DNA from 2 places in the Streptomyces sp. URMC 126 genome. Region 2 is predicted to be linked to the other one. Evidence: predicted binding sites of a transcription regulator. Region 2 holds the regulator's gene; the other holds the start of a gene.
What was found. The regulator HspR, encoded in region 2, represses chaperone genes until heat shock. The targets are predictions, from matches to a motif close to TTGAGNNNNNNNNNCTCAA.
Positions count from the first base shown of each region.

Region 1: lon (endopeptidase La) is a predicted target of HspR. The motif match lies at 5,532-5,550, and genes of this name have one in related genera.

Region 1 covers NZ_JBPQTX010000041.1:15,235-23,773, reverse strand. The annotation lists gene ACSNOK_RS07820 (class I SAM-dependent methyltransferase) at 1-607, shown strand, start outside; gene ACSNOK_RS07815 (Uma2 family endonuclease) at 636-1,232, opposite strand; gene ACSNOK_RS07810 (hypothetical protein) at 1,436-1,795, shown strand; gene ACSNOK_RS07805 (MBL fold metallo-hydrolase) at 2,092-2,973, opposite strand; gene lon (endopeptidase La) at 3,059-5,509, opposite strand; gene ACSNOK_RS07795 (YfbM family protein) at 5,702-6,205, shown strand; gene ACSNOK_RS07790 (helix-turn-helix domain-containing protein) at 6,232-7,317, opposite strand; gene ACSNOK_RS07785 (NAD(P)-dependent oxidoreductase) at 7,487-8,362, shown strand; gene ACSNOK_RS07780 (maleylpyruvate isomerase N-terminal domain-containing protein) at 8,359-8,539, shown strand, end outside.
Region 2 covers NZ_JBPQTX010000150.1:6,855-15,393, forward strand. The annotation lists gene ACSNOK_RS19055 (GNAT family N-acetyltransferase) at 1-25, shown strand, start outside; gene ACSNOK_RS19060 (endonuclease domain-containing protein) at 52-1,053, opposite strand; gene ACSNOK_RS19065 (heat shock protein transcriptional repressor HspR) at 1,288-1,758, opposite strand; gene dnaJ (molecular chaperone DnaJ) at 1,764-2,933, opposite strand; gene grpE (nucleotide exchange factor GrpE) at 2,985-3,620, opposite strand; gene dnaK (molecular chaperone DnaK) at 3,617-5,482, opposite strand; gene ACSNOK_RS19085 ((Fe-S)-binding protein) at 5,757-8,027, shown strand; gene ACSNOK_RS19090 (Uma2 family endonuclease) at 8,194-8,539, shown strand, end outside.

The sequences.
Region 1 (8,539 bases), on a different contig from region 2:
GACGGCCGTGGAGCCGGATCCCCGCATGGCCGCCGTCCTGGCCCGGCACTCCGCGGACCGGACCGATGTCACCGTGGTGGGCGCGGAGTTCGAGACGTGGGATACCGCCGGGCGCCGCTTCGGGCTGCTCTTCTCCGCCCAGGCGTGGCACTGGGTGGACCCGGCGGTGCGCTGGACACGCGCACGCGCCGTGCTGCGGCCCGGCGGCGCGCTCGCGCTGTTCTGGAACGACTGGTACGTCACCGACGAGGCACTGCGGAGCGAACTCGCCGCCGTGCACGACCGGTTCCTGCCCGACCGGCCTCCGCACTCGATCCTCGACGAGCAGCCACGCGAGTCGGTCCGCGGCGCGAACTCCTGGGCGGCCGCGGAACTCCGCGCGGACGGCGGCTTCACCGACCTCGACCACCGCGTCTACTCCGCCGCGCACGAGCGCTCCACCACCGGCCTCAGCGGCCTGCTGTCCTCCCTGTCCTTCTACCGCGCCCTGCCGGAGGACACCCGCCGCCCTCTGATCGCCGAGGTCGCGCAGACCGTGGACGCGTACGGCGGGCGCGTCGGCCTGACGACGAAGACGGGGCTGTTCCTGGCACGAACGAGGCGGTGAGGGGGCGGGGCGGCGAGGGGACGCCCCCTCATTCGTGGCCGAACTCGGCGGTGTCGACAGTCAGTCCGACGACCGTATCCGTCAGCTCCACCGGATCACCGAACTTCACCGCCGGCTCCAGGCGGTACGCCCCGTCCTTCGGGTCCCGGTAGACATGGCAGAGCCCCGTGTACGGGTCGATGATCAGCAGCACGGGAACGCCCGCCGCCGCGTAGGCGTCCTTCTTGGGCCCGTAGTCGTTGCGGGCCGTGTCCTTGGAAATCACCTCGGCGACGAACTCGACGTCCTGATGCTCCCAACGGCCCTTGGCGTTCTTCTCCGCCTCTTCCTTCAGCAGGACGACGTCGGCCGCGAAGCCGTTCAGGTGGCCGGGGAAGTCGATGCGGACATCGGATTTGACCCTTCGGCGCGGATACTTCACGCGGAGCTGGTCGTAAACGTTGGCGATGATGTCCCAGTGATTGTCCCGTTGCGGCGACATGTAGATGGCCCCCTCGACGATCTCCACCTTGTAGCCCTCGGGGACGGGCATCCGCTCAAGCCAGTCGAACAGCACGTCCAGACTCAGCTCGTCGCTCTCGGCCATCTCGATCAGCTCGATCCTGTCGGTCAGCTCGATGGTCACCGTGCGCTCCTCCCCGCCGCCGCGCAGTGCGGGCAGCCGCGCGGTACAACGATACGCACGGCCGATGCGCCACGCCCGGCTCGGTGAGATGTGCGTCACCACCCCTCGCCCACCCCGCCGGTCCTTCGCTCCCTCGCCCGAAGCCACTGGTCGGCCCCGGGAAGCGCTACCGTTCATCGCGGGCCCGGACAGATGGAGGAGCAATGACGGCGCGACACGACGAACAACCGTCCGAACTGATCCCGCGACCGGATATGACTTTTCCCGCGCTGAGAGCGGCGCTCGCCCGAGTGGCTCCGTCGCGTCTGGCCGAATTCCAGGCAGACCGTGACATGGCCTTCACCTCCGCCACCCAACACGGTTCGTTCCAACCGATTCGCTTCTTCCAGATCAAGTGGGCCACCGAGATCGAAATCGAGCGTCGACCGGCCCTCGCGGCCCGTTATCAGGCGGCATTGGACGCGGCCAACACACTCGACCGCGCCGATCCGCGGTGGCGTGACGCCATGGACGCCTGCATGGCTGTCTACGAAGAGGCAAGGTCCGCGGTGTCAGATGGGTGACGTTTGGTGCTGGGAATACGACCCATCGCCCGACCACGTCATCGGCGACATCGATCACCTCGCGTTTCTCGCGAAAGTCGAGGAGAGAGCCGATGAACTCGTCCGTGCAGCGGCAGCCCTATAGCTGGACGGAGGGAAGTACGAAGGCCCTTCCCCTCGAATGCAGAACGAGATCATCGGGTCTTTCGGAATGTTTGTCTACCAGGTAGTCCCGCGTCATCAGAAGGTCTACATCCGCCAGGTCACCTTTCTGCCCTGAAGGCCGGTCCCGTGCGTCAGGAGCCAGGCGGAATCGCTCACTCGTCCACCGGCTCCCACACCGCCCCGCCGTCCTCCGTCCGGCGGACGCGGCCGAAGGGGACGTCGGCGAAGTGGATGCCGAAGCCGAGGGTGCCGGGTTCGGAGAGGCGGTCGACGAGGGTGCGGCGGAAGGCCGTGGAACGGGCCGGGTCGTGGTCGACGACCGCGGCCCATTCGGGGTGGGCGACCTGAAGCGGGGTGTGCATCGCGTCGCCGAAGGCGAGCAGGCGCCGGTCGCCGCCGGTGATGACGTAGGCGACGTGGCCGATCGTGTGGCCGGGGGCGAAGAGGGCCCGGACGCCCGGGAAGATCTCGTCGCCGTCGGCGACGGTACGGATGTTGCCCTCGATGGCGGCGATCGTCTCCTTGGCGACGCCGTGTTCCTCGGTGGCGAGGTGGCGGTCGCGCCACTCCGGCTCCGCGATCAGGTGGGGCACGCCCGCCTCGGCGAGCCGCTCGGACCAGCCGACGTGGTCGAGGTGGAGGTGGGTGACGGCCACCGCCTCCAGCGTGGCCGGCGGCCGGCCGAGCGCGGTGAGGTGGTCCGGGAGCGTGCCGCCGGCGATCCTGCCCACGGGCCTGCCGGGCTCCGCCGGGAGCGTGAGGGGGCCGACGCCGGCGTCGATCAGCAGGGCGCGGTCGCCGTGCTCCACCAGCAGGCCGCCCACGCCGGCCACGAGGTAGCCGTCGGGGTCGAGGTACTCGGGGTGGGCGGCCCACACCTCGTCCGTCGTGGCGGGCAGCCAGCCGCGTGGGGACAGTTGGACCGCGCCGTCGGGCACATAGGTGACCTTGGTGTCGCCGAGGCGGAGGGAGCGGACACCGGCGGGGCGGGTGAGGCGAGTGGGGCGGTCGAGGCTGGACTCAGTGTTCGTCATGCTGCGAACAACGGCCCGTCGGAGCGCAGGATTCCCATGCTCCGACGGGCCGTCAGGAAATGTTGATTTGTAGGGTCGTAGCAGGTCAGGCCGCTGCGGTCGCCGCCACCGAGGCCGACGCGGCCGCCGGTGCCGTTGCCGGTGCCGTCGCCGGTTCGAGAGCCAGCTCCAGCACCTGCCGGACGTCCGAGACCGCGTGGACGTCCAGCTTCTCCAGGACCTCGGCGGGGACGTCGTCGAGATCGGGCTCGTTGCGCTTGGGGATGACGACGGTCGTGACACCCGCCCGGTGCGCGGCCAGCAGCTTCTGCTTCACGCCGCCGATCGGCAGGACGCGCCCGGTCAGCGAGACCTCACCGGTCATGGCGACGTCGGGGCGGACCCGGCGGCCGGAGAGCAGCGAGGCCAGGGCCGTCGTCATGGTGATGCCCGCGCTCGGGCCGTCCTTGGGCACGGCGCCCGCCGGGACGTGCAGGTGGACGCCGCGCTCCTTGAAGTCGGCGACGGGCAGCTCCAGTTCGGCGCCGTGCGAGCGGAGGAAGGAGAGGGCGATCTGCGCGGACTCCTTCATCACGTCGCCGAGCTGCCCGGTGAGCGTCAGCCCGGCGCCGCCCGTCTCCGGGTCGGCGAGGGACGCCTCGACGAAGAGGACGTCACCGCCCGCGCCGGTGACGGCCAGGCCGGTGGCCACGCCCGGGACCGAGGTGCGCCGCTCGGCCGGGTCCTGGGCGGACTCGGGGGTGTGGTGCGGCCGGCCGATCAGCGGCCGCAGCTCGTCCACACCGATCGTGAACGGCAGCTTCCGCTCGCCGAGTTCGTGCTGGGCCACGACCTTGCGGAGCAGCCGGGCCAGGTACCGCTCCAGGGTGCGGACGCCCGCCTCGCGGGTGTACTCGCCGGCGAGCCGGCGCAGCGCCGCGTCGTCCACCACGACCTCGCCGGGCTCCAGACCGGCCCGCTCCAGCTGCCGGGGCAGCAGGTGGTCACGGGCGATGACGATCTTCTCGTCCTCGGTGTAACCGTCGAGGCGGACGAGCTCCATCCGGTCCAGCAGGGGCTGCGGGATGGCCTCCAGGACGTTGGCGGTGGCCAGGAACACCACGTCGGAGAGGTCGAGTTCGACCTCCAGGTAGTGGTCGCGGAAGGTGTGGTTCTGCGCGGGATCCAGGACCTCCAGGAGGGCCGCGGCGGGGTCGCCGCGGAAGTCGGAGCCGACCTTGTCGATCTCGTCGAGGAGGACGACCGGGTTCATGGAACCCGCCTCCTTGACGGCGCGCACGATACGGCCGGGGAGCGCGCCGACGTACGTACGCCGGTGGCCGCGGATCTCCGCCTCGTCGCGGACGCCGCCCAGCGCGACCCGGACGAACTCCCGCCCCATCGCCTTGGCGATGCTCTCGCCGAGCGAGGTCTTCCCGACGCCGGGCGGGCCGACGAGCGCGAGCACCGCGCCCCCGCGCCGCCCGCCGACCACGCCCAGCCCCCGGTCGGCGCGCCGCTTGCGCACCGCCAGGTACTCGGTGATCCGCTCCTTGACGTCGTCCAGGCCCGCGTGGTCCGCGTCGAGCACGGCCCGGGCGCCCGGGATGTCGTACGCGTCCTCCGTGCGCTTCGTCCAGGGCATCTCCAGGACGGTGTCGAGCCAGGTGCGGATCCAGCCGCTCTCGGGGCTCTGGTCGGAGGCGCGCTCCAGCTTGTCGACCTCCTTCAGGGCCGCCTCGCGGACCTTCTCCGGCAGGTCGGCGGCCTCCACCCGGGCGCGGTAGTCGTCGGACTCGCCGCCCGGCTCTCCGTTGAGCTCGGCCAGCTCCTTGCGGACGGCCTCCAGCTGGCGGCGGAGCAGGAACTCGCGCTGCTGCTTGTCGACGCCCTCCTGGACGTCCTTGGCGATGGCCTCGGCGACGTCCTGTTCCGCGAGGTGGTCGCCGAGCCACTTCACGGCGAGCTTCAGCCGCGCGACCGGCTCGGCGGTCTCCAGCAGCTCGACCCGCTGGGCGACGGTGAGGAACGGCGAGTAGCCGGAGTTGTCGGCGAGCTGGGCGGGGTCGTCGATCTGCTGGACCCGGTCGACCACCTGCCAGGCACCGCGCTTGCGGAGCCAGCTGGTGGCCAGCGCCTTGTACTCCTTCATCAGCTCGGTGACGGCGCCCGGCAGCGGATCCGGGGTCACCTCCTCGACGGCCGTCCCCTCCACCCACAGCGCGGCACCGGGCCCGGTGGTCCCGGCGCCGATCCGCACCCGGCGGACACCGCGGATGAGGGCGCCCGGATCCCCGTCGGAGAGCCGGCCGACCTGCTCCACCGTGCCCAGGGTGCCGACGCCCGCGTAGGTGCCGTCGACGCGCGGGACCAGCAGCACGCGCGGCTTCGCGCCGCCCTGCGCCGCGGCCTGCGCCGCCTCGACGGCCGCGCGCACCTCGGCGTGGGTGAGGTCCAGCGGAACGACCATTCCCGGCAGGACCACCTCGTCGTCGAGCGGCAGCACGGGCAGGGTCAGCGATGCGACGGCCTTGCTGTCAGCGGCCTCAGCAGCCATGATCTCCCCTTCGGCAGGCAAGTTGAGCTCTGCTGACTCAATGCTTCTGAGTTCAGGGATGTTCCCGGGACTTTGTTCGCTGTGAGCGATCAGCGTCGTGCGTGGTCGAGGCCGCGGGCCCCGGCCGTCCCCGCTCCCCTCTTCCCGTTCCCCGTCCGGCCGTTGTCAGAGGGCGCCCCTACGCTCCGGGGCATGGGAATGACCGGACAGTACGTGCGCTTCGCCCCCGCCGAGTACGCCCGCGCCCTCGCCGACCCGGCGTGGGCCGTGGGCCAGGCCTACGCCCGGCTCGGCGCGGAACCCGTCGAGCAGCCCGATCCCGCGGCGGCGCGGGCCCTCGACATCGACAAGATGTGGCACGGGCTGGCCTTCCTGCTCGACCGCGTCGAGTTCCCCGTGGACGTCGTGTTCGGCGACGCGGCGGTTCCCGGGGCGGGCGACTGGGGGTGCGGGGCGCCGCGCCATCTCGCGCCCGAACGGGTGCGGGAGGCCGCCGACGCGCTGGCCCGGATACCCGCGGAGCGCCTCCTGGAGGGGGTCGGCCCGGCCGACCTCGCCCGCGAGGAGGTCTATCCGTCGCTGATCTGGGAGCGCGGCGAGTCGTTGCGGTGCATCACCGCCGAGTACGAGCGGCTGGTGCCGTTCTTCGGGGCCGCGGCGCGGGAGGGGGACGGGATGTTCATGTGGCTCCACTAGCGGGTCCGGGCGGCGGCACCCGCCCCTCAGTGCCCCGCCCGCCGGACCGTCCGTCCCTGCCGGGCCGCTCGAACGCCCTGGACGCTCTGGACGCCCCGCCCGCCCTGGCCGCCGTGGCCGGGAAAGGCGCGGCGGTAGTCCGTCGGGGTGATGCCGAAGTGCAGCGTGAAGTGGCGGCGCAGGTTGGCGGACGTGCCCAGGCCGCTGAGCTGTCCCACCCGCTCCACCGGGAGGGAGGTGGCCTCCAGCAGGGACTGCGCACGGGCCAGGCGCTGCTGGAGAAGCCACTGGAGGGGCGTGGTGCCGGTGGCGGCCTGGAGGCGGCGGAAGAACGTGCGGGGGCTCATGCCCGCGCGGGCGGCCAGATCGTCGACGGTGAGCGGCTGGTCGAGGCGTTCGGTGGCCCACTGCAGGACGGGCGCCAGGCCGTCGTCGCCGGTCTCGGGGACGGAGACCTCGACGAACTGGGCCTGCCCGCCGGGCCGGTGGGCCGGGACGACGAGCCGCCGGGCGAGCTGGTTGGCGACGTGGGCGCCCAGGTCGCGGCGGACGAGGTGGAGGCAGAGGTCGAGGCCGGCCGTGACGCCGGCGCTGGTGAGGACGTTCCCGTCGTCCACGTAGAGCACCGAGTCGTCCACCGTCACCTCGGGGTGCCGGCGGGCCAGGGCCTCGGTGTGCATCCAGTGGGCGGTCGCGCGGCGGCCGTCGAGGACCCCCGCGGCGGCCAGGGCGAAGGCTCCGGCGCACAGGGAGACCATCCGCGCGCCCCGGTCGGCGGCGCGCCGGAGCGCGCGCAGGAGCTCGTCCGGCAGTTCGCGCTCGCCGTCGACGCACGCCTCGGGAACGGACGGGATGATCACGGTGTCCGCGCCGTCCAGCCCCTCCAGCCCGTGGGGGGTGCGCAGCGTGAAGCCGAGGGGGCTCGGCGCCGGCCGGTCCGGGGACGAGGCTGAGGGCGGGGACGCGGACGAGGACGGGCCCGCGGCGCACAGGCGGAGGTCGTACCAGGGGTCGGCGAGATCGGGGTGCGGAATGCCGAAGACGGTGCAGACCACCCCCAGCTCGTACAGATCCCAGTAGGGGATGTCGTCGTCGATCACCGCCACGGCCACGGAACCAGCGCTCATGGACGCCAGCTTAGTGGCAGGAATTTTTCGAAGGCGGTCACTCCTGCCACTGTCGGGCCCGGACGGGCGGTGGAAACGTAGGGGACACGCGAGAGCGCTTCCGCACAATCCGTGCGAACTCCGGCACTTCCGAAAGAAACGGGTGGGTTTTCGAATGAGCACGAAGGTGACCGTCCTCGGCCTGGGCGCGATGGGCACCGCGCTGGCCGGCGCGTTCCTGGCGGCCGGCCACCGCACGACCGTCTGGAACCGCACGCCGGGCAAGGCCGCCGCCCTGGTGGAGAAGGGCGCCGTCGAGGCCCCCGACGCCGCCGCGGCCGTGGCGGCGAGCCCGCTGGTGGTCGTCTGCCTGGCCACCTACGACACCGTCCACCAGGTCCTCGGCCCGCTGGCCGGCGACCTGGCCGGCCGGACCATCGTCAACCTCACCTCGGGCTCACCGGAACAGGCCGCCGAGGCGGCCCGCCGGGCCGGCGAGCACGGCTTCCGCTACCTCGACGGCGCGATCATGACGACCCCGCCCGGTGTCGGCGACCCCGACTTCATGTTCCTCTACAGCGGCTCCCCGGAGGCCCTCGCCGAGCACCGGCCGACGCTCGCCGCCCTCGGCGACCCGGTGGACCTGGGCCCCGACGTCACCCTGGCCTCCCTCTACGACACCGCGCTGCTCGGCCTGATGTGGTCCACGCTCACCGGCTGGGCGCACGGCGTGGCGCTCGTCGGGACGGACGGCGAGGGCAGGGCCGCGGCCTTCACCGCGGTCGCCAACCGCTGGATGCGGGCGATCGAGGTGTTCATGGGCACCTACGCCCCGCAGGCCGACGCCCGCAGCTACCCCGGCGACGACGCGACGCTCGACGTGCACCTCGCGGCCATCGGACACCTCGTCCACGCCAGTGAGGCGCGCGGCGTGGCCTCCGGCCTGCCGGAGCTCTTCAAGGGTCTGGTCGAGCGGGGCATCGCGGCCGGGCACGGCGGCGACAGCTGGGGCCGGCTCGTGGAGTTCGTCCGGGCGGAGGGACGCGCGTGAGCTCGCCGACGAGCACGGGCACCGCCGTCGCCCTGGACTGGGCGTCCCTGGTCACCGGGACCGCCGAGCGGGCCACCGCCTTCCTGGACGGCCTGGCCCCGGACGCGGACTGGTCACGGCCGGCCGGACGGCTGGACTGGTCCTGCCACGCGACGCTGGACCACCTGGCGCTGGGGA
Region 2 (8,539 bases):
GGGCACCGCTCCGGCGCCCGAGTAACCGCCGCACCCGGCCGCCCCACCGCCTCACGAAGCCGGCCCCCATCCCGCACTCACCCCGCTCCCCACGCTCTCCGCACTCCCGGCGCCCTCCAGGGCCCGCCGGAGCGTCCGGACCATCGTCACCGGCCGGAGGAAGACGTCGTCGGCCGTGAACCGCAGGACCCGCCGTACCTCGGGGCAGCGCACCAGCTCGTTGTAACGGGCGATGTCCCGCTGGTGCCGCGCCCGGTCGCCGTGCCAGGCGTACCCCTCGATCTCCACCACCAGGCCCTGCCCCCGGAAGAAGAAGTCCGGATACACCCGGCGCCCGCCGGGGAGGACCAGCTCGGCCTGCGGTTCCGGGTAGAGGCCCGCGTCGTTCATCCGCAGCCGGGCGATCGTCTCCGCCGGGGAGCCCGCCCGCTCGTCGGCGAGAGCGAGCCAGCCCTGCGCACGCCGCCACCCGCGCATCCCCGCGCCGTCCCGCACCGCGTCCCGAACGGCGTCGAGGACGGTCAGCGGACCGCGCGACCCTCCCTCGCCATCAGGGCGACGGCCGACCGCGGACTCCACCGCCACCAGCGCGTCGTCCCGGGGGCCGGCCCATAAGAGGTCGGCCAGGGTGCGCGGCACCGTCGTCACCGCCAGTCCGTCCCGGTGCGTCACCTCGTCCGGCCGGAGCCGCAGCCGGTGCAATGTGCCCTGCCCGCCGGGCAGGCTTCTCCCGCCCGGCCCCGTGAACTCCGGCCCCGCCGCCCGCCGTTCGATGCCGTGCACCACCGCCGCCGCCCAGTGGCTGACCACCAGCTCCGGGCGGGCCAGCTGATGTGCCCACAACCGCTCCAGCAGTCCCGGCGTCCGCCCCGGCTCGGCGAACACTCCCGGGCCCACGGCCCGCCAGCCGTCCCTCCGCAGCCGGCTCCGCAAGCCGGACCGCGACCAGCCCAGCCGCTCCGCCTGCGACAGCGCCACGACACCACCCTGCGCGCCCGCCAACGCGACCACCCCCGCCCACTTCCGTGACTCTCCGCGCTTTTTCACACTCATGCTCACTGAGTGTGACGGAGTGATGGCGCGGCTGCCATGCCTGTGGAAAACCCCCTGTGGAGAAACGTTTGCCCCGCCCCGGCCGCAGCACCCCGGCAGACACGACGAAGCAGATACGGCCAAGCGGATATGACCAAGCGGACACGGCAAAGAGGCCCACCCCCCTCACGGGCGGCAGGCCTCTCAGGTCCGAACCGGAACGGAAACGCGGGATCCGGGATCCGGGATCCGGGATCAGCGGTCCCGCTTCGGCGGGTGCCAGACGACCAACGCGCTCGTCTGCTGCATCTCCTGGTACGGAACCAGATCCCGCCGGTACGAGGCGTGCACCGCCGCCTCGCGCTGCCGCATCGCGGCGGCGGCGCCGTCGACGACCGCCTGGAGCTCGGCGACCCGCGCCGACAGCGCGGCCACCTGGTTCTCCAGCTCGATGATGCGCTTGATGCCGGCCAGGTTGATGCCCTCGTCCTGCGACAACTGCTGCACCTGACGGAGCAGCTGGATGTCGCGGGCCGAGTAGCGGCGGCCGCGCCCGGCCGTGCGGTCGGGCGAGACCAGGCCGAGGCGGTCGTACTGGCGCAGGGTCTGCGGGTGCAGGCCCGAGAGCTGAGCCGCGACCGAGATGACGTACACGGGCGACTCATCGGTCAGCTCGTACGGCTGAGCGGGTTCGAAGCGCCGACGGGTGCGGCCGTCGCCGTTCATCACGGTCACTCTCCCTTCGCCGCCCGGAACAGCTCCGCGCGCGGGTCCTCACCCGCCGTGGCGTCGCGGAAGGTCTCCAGGGCGTCCCTGGCCTTGTCGTCGAGATCCTTGGGAACCACGACCTCCACGGTGACCAGCAGGTCGCCGCGGGTGCCGTCCTTGCGGAGCGCTCCCTTGCCACGAGCCCGCATGGTGCGCCCGTTGGGCGTGCCCGGCGGGATCCGCAGGGTGACCGGCGGCCCGCCGAGGGTGGGCACCTTCACCTCGCCGCCGAGCGCCGCCTCCGGGAAGGTGACGGGCACGGTGACGGTGAGGTTGTCGCCCTTGCGGCCGAAGACCGGGTGCTCGCCGACGTGCACCACGACGTACAGGTCGCCGTTGGGCCCGCCGCGCTCGCCCGGCGCCCCCTTGCCGCGCAGCCGGATCCGCTGGCCGTCGGAGACGCCCGCCGGGATCCGTACCTGCATGGTGCGGGAGGACGTGGCCCGGCCACTGCCCTTGCAGACGTCACAGGGGTTCTCGGGGATCAGCCCGCGGCCCTTGCAGTCCGGGCAGGGGTCGGTGAGCGAGAAGCCGCCGCCGGTGCCGCGCGACACCTGGCCGGTGCCCACACAAGTCGGGCAGACCCGCGGGGTGCCGGCCTTGTCGCCGGTGCCGGAGCACGCCTTGCAGGCCGCCGAGGAGGACATCCGGAGCGGGACCGTGGCCCCGTCCACCGCCTCGGTGAAGCTGAGCGTCACCTCGGACTCGATGTCCTGGCCGCGGCGCGGCTGGGTGCGCGTGGTGCCGCCGCCCCGGTTGAAGAGGCCGCCGAAGACGTCGCCCAGCCCGCCGCCGAAGCCGCCGGCCCCCGCCCCGCCCTGGGCGCCCCCGAAGAGGTCGCCCAGGTCGAAGTTGAAGGAACCGCCGGCGCCGGGGCCGGCCCGGAAGCCGCCGTTGCCGAACAGCGCCCGGGCGTCGTCGTACTCCTTGCGGCGCTTGGGATCGGCGAGGACGTCGTACGCCTCGGAGATCTCCTTGAACCGCTCCTCGGCCGAGGCGTCGCCCTTGTTGGCGTCCGGGTGGAACTCACGGGCGAGCTTCCGGTACGCCTTCTTGATGTCGGCCTCGGCCGCGTCCTTGGGCACGCCGAGGACCTTGTAGTAGTCCTTCTCCACGAAGTCCTTGGTGCTCATCCCCGGCGTCCCTCCTCCCGGTGCGTGCGGTCAGTGCCGTGCGTCATCGCGTCAGCCCTCGTCCGGGCCACCGCTCTCCTCGTCCGACTCGCCCTCGCCCTTGCCCTGGGCGCCCGGCTGCGGCTCGGCGACCGCGACCCGCGCGGGGCGGATCGTGCGCTCGCCGATGCGATACCCCGGCTGCAGGATCTGCACGCACGTCGTCTCGGTGACGTCCGGCGCGTAGCTGTGCATCAGGGCTTCGTGGATCAGCGGGTCGAAGGGCTCGCCCTCCTTGCCGAACTGCTGGAGGCCCATCTTCGCCACGACCGTCTCCAGGGACTCGGCGACGGACTTGAAGCCGCCGACGAGCTCGCCGTGGTCACGGGCGCGGCCGATGTCGTCGAGCGTGGGGAGCAGTTCGGACAGGAGGTTCGCCACGGCGACCTCCTTGACCTGCACCCGGTCGCGCTCGACGCGCCGGCGGTAGTTCTGGTACTCCGCCTGGAGCCGCTGGAGGTCCGCGGTGCGCTCGTTGAGCGCGGCCTGCGCCTGGTCCAGCTGCGCCTGGAGGCCTACCTCGACCAGCTCCTCCCCGGCCGGGGCCGGGCCCGCCTTGTCGGCGGGACCGGCGCCCTTCTCGTCGGCCGAGTCGTCGGAGGGAGTGCCTTCAGGCTTTTCGTCGAAGCCCGGGGTCTCCTCCGTCACGCCGACGCACCGCCCTTCGGCTTGTCCTCGTCCACGATCTCGGCGTCGACGACGTCGTCGTCGGCCTTGGCCTGCTGGCCCGCACCGGCGGCACCGGCACCGGCGGCACCCTCGGCGCCCGCGGCACCCTGGGCGTCGGCGTACAGGGCCTGGCCGAGCTTCTGGCTGACGGCGGCGACCTTCTCGGACGCGGTGCGGATCTCCGCGGTGTCCTCACCCTTGAGCTTGTCCTTCAGCTCGGTGACGGCGGTCTCGACCTCGGTCTTGACGTCGCCGGGGACCTTCTCCGCGTTGTCCTTGAGGAACTTCTCCGTCTGGTAGACGAGCTGCTCGGCCTGGTTGCGGGTCTCGGCGGCCTCGCGGCGCTTGTGGTCCTCCTCCGCGTACTTCTCGGCCTCCTCGCGCATCCGGTCGACCTCGTCCTTCGGCAGCGAGGAGCCGCCGGTGACGGTCATCTTCTGCTCCTTGCCGGTGCCGAGGTCCTTCGCGGCCACGTGCATGATGCCGTTGGCGTCGATGTCGAAGGTGACCTCGATCTGCGGGACGCCGCGCGGCGCCGGGGGCAGACCGGTCAGCTCGAACATGCCGAGCTTCTTGTTGTACGCCGCGATCTCGCGCTCGCCCTGGTAGACCTGGATCTGCACGGACGGCTGGTTGTCCTCGGCCGTCGTGAAGATCTCGGAGCGCTTGGTCGGGATCGTGGTGTTGCGCTCGATCAGCTTGGTCATGATGCCGCCCTTGGTCTCGATGCCGAGGGACAGCGGGGTGACGTCGAGCAGCAGGACGTCCTTGACCTCGCCCTTGAGGACACCGGCCTGGAGCGAGGCGCCGATGGCGACGACCTCGTCCGGGTTGACGCCCTTGTTGGCCTCACGGCCGCCGGTCAGCTCCTTGACGAGCTCGGCGACGGCGGGCATACGGGTGGAGCCACCGACGAGGACCACGTGGTCGATCTCGGAGAGGGCGATGCCCGCGTCCTTGATGACGTTGTGGAACGGGGTCTTGCAGCGCTCCAGCAGGTCCGCGGTGAGCTGCTGGAACTGGGCGCGGGTGAGCTTCTCGTCCAGGTGCAGCGGGCCCTCGGCGGAGGCCGTGATGTAGGGCAGATTGATCGTCGTCTCGGTGGACGAGGACAGCTCGATCTTGGCCTTCTCGGCGGCCTCGCGGAGGCGCTGGAGGGCCATCTTGTCCTTGGACAGGTCGACGCCGTGACCGTTCTGGAACTGCTTGACCAGGTAGTCGACGACGCGCTGGTCCCAGTCGTCACCACCGAGGTGGTTGTCACCGTTGGTGGCCTTCACCTCGACGACGCCGTCGCCGATCTCCAGCAGGGACACGTCGAAGGTGCCGCCACCGAGGTCGAAGACGAGAATGGTCTGGTCGTCCTTGTCGAGACCGTAGGCCAGGGCGGCCGCGGTGGGCTCGTTGACGATGCGCAGGACGTTGAGGCCCGCGATCTCACCGGCCTCCTTGGTGGCCTGACGCTCGGAGTCGTTGAAGTACGCCGGGACGGTGATGACCGCGTCCGTGACCTTCTCGCCCAGGTACGCCTCGGCGTCCCGCTTCAGCTTCTGCAGGATGAAGGCGGAGATCTGCTGGGGGTTGAAGTCCTTGCCGTCCAGGTTGATCTTCCAGTCGGTGCCCATGTGGCGCTTGACCGACCGGATGGTCCTGTCGACGTTGGTCACGGCCTGGCGCTTGGCGACCTCACCGACCAGGACCTCGCCGTTCTTCGCGAAGGCGACGACGGACGGCGTGGTCCTGGCGCCCTCGGCGTTGGTGATGACGGTGGGCTCACCGCCTTCGAGAACACTGACGACGGAGTTCGTCGTACCCAGGTCGATGCCGACCGCACGTGCCATGTCGATTCCTCCAGCTGACTTGAGTGGAACAGACTCAAGGGTGCAACACGGATGGCGGACTGTCAACGGAGCTGAGTCGGGCCGACTCAACTCTTATGCGGGGCTTATCCGCAAGACGGCTCCCGGCGCGGAAGTCGTACGGACCGGAGAAGGCCCGCGCGACGCAGATCACCGGCGCTGCGGGTATATCGCGGGCGCGAGAGTGAGTAGTCTCGTACGGACTGGATAAGTTACCGAGTAGTAATCCCGCTCTCGCAGGCCCGAGGAGCCTTCCATGCAACTCGCCGCGATCATTGTGTCGCTGGTCCTCATCGCGGTCGGTGTCGCGCTGTTCGGCCGTGCCATCCTGCAGATCTACCGCTTCGTACGGATCGGCCAGCCCGTCCCCGCCGGCACGCGCACCGACGATCCGGCCGGCCGCACGGTCACGGTGGTCAAGGAGTTCCTCGGCCACACCCGGATGAACAAGTGGGGCGTCGTCGGCGTCGCGCACTGGTTCGTGGCGGTGGGCTTCTTCTCCCTGCTGCTGACGATCGTCAACGCCATCGGCCAGCTCTTCCAGGCCGACTGGCTCCTGCCGGTCATCGGCGACTGGGCGCCGTACAACGTCTTCGTCGAGTTCCTCGGCACGATGACCGCGCTCGGCATCCTGACGCTGATCGTCATCCGGCAGCTGAACCGGCCGGACAAGCCGGGCCGCAAGTCCCGCTTCGCCGGCTCCAACACCGGCCAGGCGTACTTCGTCGAGTCCGTCATCCTCATCGTCGGCGTCTGCATCTTCATGCTGCACGCGCTGGAGGGCGCCCAGCACCACGTGGACGGCTACGAGGCGTCGTTCTTCATCTCGTACCCGGTCGTCTCGTGGCTGGAGGGGATGGACGTCTCCACGCTCCAGAACCTCACCTACTTCTTCGCGGGCCTGAAGATCGCGACGTCCTTCATCTGGATGATCACGGTCTCCCTGAAGACGGACATGGGCGTCGCCTGGCACCGCTTCCTGGCCTTCCCGAACATCTGGTTCAAGCGTGAGGCGAGCGGCGACGTCGCCCTGGGCGCGCTGCAGCCGATGACCAGCGGCGGCAAGCCGATCGACTTCGAGGACCCGGGCGAGGACGACGTCTTCGGCGTCTCCAAGGTCGAGGAGTTCTCCTGGAAGGGCATCCTCGACTTCTCCACCTGCACCGAGTGCGGCCGCTGCCAGTCGCAGTGCCCCGCCTGGAACACCGGCAAGCCGCTCTCCCCGAAGCTGCTGATCATGTCGCTGCGCGACCACGCGCACGCCAAGGCGCCGTACCTGCTCGCGGGCGGCGGCAAGACCGCGGAGGGCGAGGAGAAGGCCACCGAGGAGCAGTTGAAGGACGTCCCGGCCGCCGCCCTGGCCGAGGCCGAGCGCCCGCTGATCGGGACGCTGGAGGAGAACGGCGTCATCGACCCGGACGTCCTGTGGTCCTGCACCACCTGCGGTGCCTGCGTGGAGCAGTGCCCGGTGGACATCGAGCACGTCGACCACATCGTCGACATGCGCCGCTACCAGGTGATGATCGAGTCCTCGTTCCCGTCCGAGGCGGGCACGATGCTCAAGAACCTGGAGAAGAAGGGCAACCCCTGGGGTCTCGCCAAGAAGCAGCGCCTGGCGTGGACCAAGGAGGTCGACTTCGAGGTCCCGGTCGTCGGCAAGGACATCGAGGACCTCACCGAGGTCGACTACCTCTACTGGGTCGGCTGCGCCGGCGCCCTGGAGGACCGCGCCAAGAAGACCACCAAGGCGTTCGCGGAACTGCTGCACATGGCGGGCGTGAAGTTCGCCATCATGGGCGGCGACGAAGCGTGCACCGGTGACTCGGCGCGCCGGCTGGGCAACGAGTTCCTCTTCCAGCAGCTCGGCCAGCAGAACGTCGAGATGCTGAACATGGCGTTCGGCGAGGACGCCGAAGAGGGCGTCAAGGTCGAGAAGTCGAAGAAGAAGATCGTCGCGACCTGCCCGCACTGCTTCAACACCATCGCCAACGAGTACCCGCAGCTCGGCGGCGAGTACGAGGTCATCCACCACACGCAGCTGCTCCAGCACCTCGTGGACGAGGGGAAGCTCGTCCCGGTCACCCCGGTCGAGGGCCTGATCACCTACCACGACCCGTGCTACCTCGGCCGCCACAACAAGGTCTACACGCCGCCGCGCGAGATCATCGCCAAGGTGCCGGGCCTGCGGAACGAGGAGATGCACCGCCACAAGGAGCGCGGCTTCTGCTGCGGCGCCGGCGGCGCGCGCATGTGGATGGAGGAGCGTATCGGCAAGCGCATCAACAACGAGCGCGTGGACGAGGCGCTGTCCCTCAACCCGGACATCGTCTCCACCGCCTGCCCCTTCTGTCTCGTCATGCTGACCGACTCGGTCAACGGGAAGAAGAACGACGGCAAGGCGAAGGAGTCCATCCAGGTCGTGGACGTCGCCCAGCTGCTGCTGGAGTCGGTGAAGACGCCGGTGGAGCCGGAGGGCGACGGCGAGACGGCCGCCGCACCGGAGCCGGACCCGGAACCGGTGAAGTAGCGCCACTCGTGCGGTGACGACGGCCGGGCCCCGCGGATCTCGCGGGCCCGGCCGTCGTCGTTCTCGGGCCCGGCCGTCGTCGCTCCGGGGGACCGGCCGTTGTCACAGGTGCGTGGGACGATGACACCGTCAGCGCTCGCAGCACGCACTCGGCAGGAGCCGAATCATGGATTACGCACGGATGCGCGCCATCGCGGACGAGTTGTCCGCCCTGCCCGACGCGGGCAAGGTCGAGATCTCGGACGGCACCATCGTCATGATGATGAGCCCCTCCGGCACGCATGAACTCGTTGCCATGCGGTTGCGGCGGCAGCTCGACCGACAGCTTCCGGACGACCTCGTCGCCCACACCGGCGGGGATGTGGAGGATCCGGAACTCGGCATCCTCCGCCGACCGGACCTGGTCGTCCTCCCGGAGCCTGCGATGGACACACCCGGGCCTTTCCACCCCAGGGATCTGGAAGTCGCCGCGGAGATCGTCTCGCCGTCCAACCACGCGAACGACTACGCCC